DNA from 2 places in the Streptomyces sp. NPDC050528 genome. Region 2 is predicted to be linked to the other one. Evidence: riboswitches for the same ligand, from Rfam matches in the RefSeq annotation. Region 2 holds a riboswitch; the other holds the start of a gene.
What was found. Region 2 has a riboswitch for S-adenosylmethionine ahead of ACIBK4_RS09640 (aminotransferase class V-fold PLP-dependent enzyme). Riboswitches for the same ligand answer to the same signal wherever they lie in the genome.
Positions count from the first base shown of each region.

Region 1: another riboswitch for S-adenosylmethionine. It lies ahead of thrC (threonine synthase); the one in region 2 lies ahead of ACIBK4_RS09640 (aminotransferase class V-fold PLP-dependent enzyme).

Region 1 is NZ_JBITHH010000005.1:506,712-509,097, reverse strand. Features, by position in the region: gene ACIBK4_RS20565 (trehalose-6-phosphate synthase) at 1-65, opposite strand, end outside; gene ACIBK4_RS20560 (glucosyl-3-phosphoglycerate synthase) at 171-1,115, opposite strand; SAM riboswitch class I at 1,306-1,452, shown strand; gene thrC (threonine synthase) at 1,470-2,386, shown strand, end outside.
Region 2 is NZ_JBITHH010000002.1:498,809-501,194, forward strand. Features, by position in the region: gene ACIBK4_RS09640 (aminotransferase class V-fold PLP-dependent enzyme) at 1-1,220, opposite strand, end outside; SAM riboswitch class IV at 1,384-1,500, opposite strand; gene trpD (anthranilate phosphoribosyltransferase) at 1,576-2,386, opposite strand, start outside.

The sequences.
Region 1 (2,386 bases), on a different contig from region 2:
GACGCGACGAGCACCTGAGCAGCACCGCGAGGGGGCGTGGAAGCCGTAGAAGCCGTGGAAGCCATACGCCACAACCTAGCCCGGGCCGGAAACGCTCAAACGTACGGACGGCCGTCGGCGGACTGTAGGAGTCCGTATACGACCGTCCGTGAGCGTCTGTAACTGTGCGGTTATGCGACCTTGCGTGACTGATATTCGGTGATGTCCGCCATCGGCGGGCGTTCCTCCGTGTCCACGGAGTACGTGCGCGGCTCGAAGCCGTCCGGACCCCGTTCGAACTGGGTGAGGGACGGGCGGATCAGGTGGCCGCGGGCCAGCCGCAGCTGGGCCGTGCGGTAGATCTGCGCGGCCATCCGGCCCAGCGCCTGGCCGTCCTGGTGGCGGTGCTTGCGCACACCGACGTCGACCTGGGCGAGGGCGTCGAGGCCCACCAGGTGCAACGCGTCGACCAGCATGCCCAGTTCGACGCCGTAGCCGACCGGGAAGGGGAGCTGCTCCAGCAGCGAGCGGCGGGCCGCGTACTCGCCGCCGAGCGGCTGCACGAAACCGGCCAGCTGCGGCCAGTGCATGTTCAGCAGCGGGCGGGCCATCAGCTCGGTGACCCGGCCGCCCTGTCCGGCCGCGCCGCCGAGCGGGCGGTCGTACATCGCCTTGACGAGGTCGACGCCGGGGTCGGTGAGCAGCGGGCCCACGATCCCGGTGACGAAGTCGGAGGAGAACTCCTTCAGGTCCGCGTCGACGAACGCGACGATGTCACCGCTCGTCACCAGCAGCGAGCGCCACAGCACCTCGCCCTTGCCGGGCACGGCGGGGATGCGGGGCAGGATGTCGTCCCGGTGCACGACCCGGGCGCCCGCCGCGGCGGCCACCTCGGAGGTGCGGTCGGTGGACCCCGAGTCGACGACGACGATCTCGTCGACGAGCGGGACCTGCTGCATGAGGTCGTGACGGATGATCGCGACGATCTCGCCGACCGTCGCTTCCTCGTTGAGCGCGGGCAGCACGACGGACACCGACTGGCCCGTGCGGTGCTTCGCGGCCAGGATCTTGTGGAGCGGCCGGTCGGTCATGGACCAGGAGCGGGTGCTCAGCCAGTGCTCGACTTCCTTCAGCACGTTGCGCGGCTCCTCTGCGTTCTCTCGGCGAGAGGTGATCACACAGAGTGTGTGATCCATCTCGCGGTTCGGACGGCTCACTCAACTGTCCTGGCCTTCGGTTACAGTCTTGAACAACGCTGATGACCATCGCATGTCGGGGGCCGTCAACGCTCACGCAAGTGACACAACCGCATACACAACTGAACACCGCTCATCCAGAGGGGCAGAGGGATACGGCCCGATGAAGCCCCGGCAACCCTCCAGCCGGTCTTGTCACGTTGACGTGGTGAGGCTCCCGGCTCGGGAAGGTGCCAAATCCGTCTCACGGCGAGATGCGTCGTGAGGAAGATGAGGAGAAAGGGCCTCCCCTCCATGGCTGCGCAGACTGTCGCAAGCACCACGAACTCCGCGAACACCGCCAACTCCGTAGACCTCGGCCCCGCCGCCGCGCTCTCGTGCCGCGAGTGCGGCCACCGCGTCCCGCTCGGTCCGGTCTTCGCCTGCGAGGAGTGTTTCGGCCCGCTGGAGATCGCCTACGACTTCTCGGCCTACGACACCGAAGAGCTCCGCAAGCGCATCGAAGCGGGCCCCGCGAACATCTGGCGTTACGCGCCCCTGCTGCCCGTCCCCGCCGACGTGGCCGACAAGCCGAACATCAACCCCGGCTGGACCAAGCTCGTCCAGGCCGACAACCTCGCCCGCGAACTGGGCGTCGACGCGGGCAAGCTGTTCGTCAAGGACGACTCCGGCAACCCGACGCACTCCTTCAAGGACCGCGTCGTGGCGCAGGCCATCGAAGCGGCCCGCGCGTTCGACTTCACCACCCTCTCCTGCTCCTCCACCGGCAACCTCGCGGGCGCCGTCGGCGCCGCCGCCGCGCGGGCCGGCTTCCGCTCCTGCGTGTTCATCCCGCACGACCTGGAGCAGGGCAAGGTCGTCATGGCCGCGATCTACGGCGGCGAGCTCGTCGGCATCGAGGGCAACTACGACGACGTGAACCGTTTCTGCTCCGAGCTGATCGGCGACCCGGCGGGCGAGGGCTGGGGGTTCGTCAACGTCAACCTCCGGCCGTACTACGCGGAGGGCTCCAAGACCCTCGCGTACGAGATCTGCGAGCAGCTGGGGTGGAAGCTTCCGGACCAGCTCGTGGTGCCCATCGCCTCCGGGTCGCAGCTCACGAAGATCGACAAGGGCTTGCAGGAGCTGATCAAGCTCGGGCTCGTCGAGGACAAGCCGTACAAGATCTTCGGCGCGCAGGCGGAAGGGTGTTCGCCGGTTTCCGTCGCCTA
Region 2 (2,386 bases):
AGGGACTTCTCGCCCGGGGTCGCCTCGGGGGCGCCGCACTCGCCCTGGGTCTGGGGGTCGGTGCCGAGGAGGGTGCGGACCAGGGGGTGGGCGCAGAAGAGGCCGTCGCGGACGCCGATGCCGTACTCGGCGGAGAGGGCGGCGGCGAAGTGGGAACTGTTCCAGCCGTCGACCACGAAGGAGATCACGCCGACGCGTGGGGCGTCGTCGCCGAACAGGGACAGGACCTTGACCTGCGGGACCTCGGCCAGGCCGGCCCGCACCTTCCCGATCAGGTGCTGCTCGCGCGCGACCAGCGTGTCGAAGCCGGCCTCGGTCAGGGCCTTGCAGGCCGACGCGATGGAGTAGGCGCCGATGACATTGGGTGAGCCCGCTTCATGCCGCGCGGCGCTCTCGTGCCACTCCACGTCCACTCCCCCGTCCTCGCGCCGGGTGACCTTGCGGCTGGCGCCGCCGCCCGCGAGGTAGGGGTCGGCGGCCTGGAGCCAGTCGGCGCGGCCGGCGAGGACGCCCGAGCCGAAGGGGGCGTAGAGCTTGTGGCCGGAGAAGGCGATCCAGTCGACGTCGAGGTCCTGGACGGAGACCGGGTGGTGCGGGGCGAGTTGGGCGGCGTCGAGGACGATCCGGGCGCCGTGGGCGTGGGCCGCGGCCGCCAACTCCCGTACGGGCCACAGCTCGCCGGTGACGTTCGAGGCGCCGGTGACGCAGACCAGGGCCGGGCCCTGGGGGTCGCGGGCGGCAAGGGCCTGCACCAGGGTCTCGACGGCCTGGGCCGGGGTGCGCGGGGCGTTGAGGTAGGTGACCCGGGCGTCCTTCCAGGGGAGCAGGGACGCGTGGTGCTCGGTCTCGAAGACGAAGACCTGGCAGTCGGCGGGGAGGGCCGCGGCGAGGAGGTTCAGGGAGTCCGTGGTGGAGCGGGTGAAGATCAGCTGGTCGTCGGGGCGGCAGTCCAGGAACTCCTCGACCGTCTTCCGCGCGTTCTCGAACAGGTCCGTGGAGAGCTGCGAGAGGTAACCGGCGCCGCGGTGCACGCTGCCGTAGTACGGGGCGTAGGCCGCCACGTCGTCCCAGACGCGCTGGAGGGCGGGGGCGCTGGCCGCGTAGTCGAGGGCCGCGTAGGTGACTTCGCCGCCCGTGACGAGCGGGACGGTGACATCCCGGCCGAGAACGGGCAGCGGGGCACAAATAGTCGTAGCGGCGGCAACGGTGGAGACAGACATGGCGAACTCCCGTGAGAGGCAGGCGAATTCACTGCGCGAGCGGACAGGCTTCGGCGCAGGAAAGAGTGAAGGGGATGTGCGGAGTGGGGGCTTCGCGCCCTATCGCATTCGCTTGCTCACAGAGAGCTCCCTCGATGACCAGGACCCCTGGTGTCTTTCGAGGGGCCCGCGCTTGCCGCAGACCTCGCTGCCTACGGCCTGGTCTTCACCCGGGGCACCCCGCCACGGACGGAGGGTTGCCGGACAGTCGGCCGGGGCCTCATGACTGTCACTCATGACCTGGTCGGAAAATTTACGTGAGGTGATCGTCGTCCCGCAACCCGTGTCCGGATCGCGGGACGACGACCGCCGGCGGCTACCTGTTGGTGGCGGCCGCCCACCGCTCCAGCGTGCGCTTGGCCGCCCCCGAGTCGATCGACTCCGCGGCCTTGTCCATCCCGGCCCGGATCCGGTCCGCCAACGGCCCGTCCCCGGCCTCCAGGGCCACCAGCGCGGCCGCCGAGTTCAGGAGTACGGCATCCCGCACGGGGCCCGTCTCGCCGTCCAGGAGACGGCGGGCGACGCCGGCGTTGTACTCGGGGTCGGCACCGCGCAGCGCCTCCACCGGGACCAGTTCGAGGCCTACGTCCCTCGGGTCGAAGGTCTCCTCGGTGACCTTGCCGTCGCGGACGATCCACACCCGGGAGGTGGCGGTGGTCGTCAGCTCGTCGAGGCCGTCGTCGCCGCGGAACACGAGCGAGGAGTTGCCTCGCTCGGCGAAGACGCCCGCGATGATGGGTGCCATCCGCGGGTCGGCGACCCCGACCGCCTGGGCGCGCACCTTCGCGGGGTTGGTCAGCGGGCCCAGCGCGTTGAACACCGTGCGGATGCCCAACTGGCCGCGCGCGGCGCCCGCGTGACGCAGGGCCGGGTGGAACTTGATCGCGAAGCAGAAGGTGATCCCGGCCTCCTCGGCGACCTCGGCCACCCGCTTGGGGGTCAGTTCCAGGTTGACGCCGAGCCGCTCCAGGACGTCGGAGGCGCCGGACGCGGAGGACGCGGCCCGGTTGCCGTGCTTGACGACCTTCGCGCCCGTGCCGGCGATCACGATCGAGGACATCGTGGAGATGTTCACCGTCTTCGCGCCGTCGCCGCCGGTGCCGACGATGTCCACCGTCTCCCCGGAC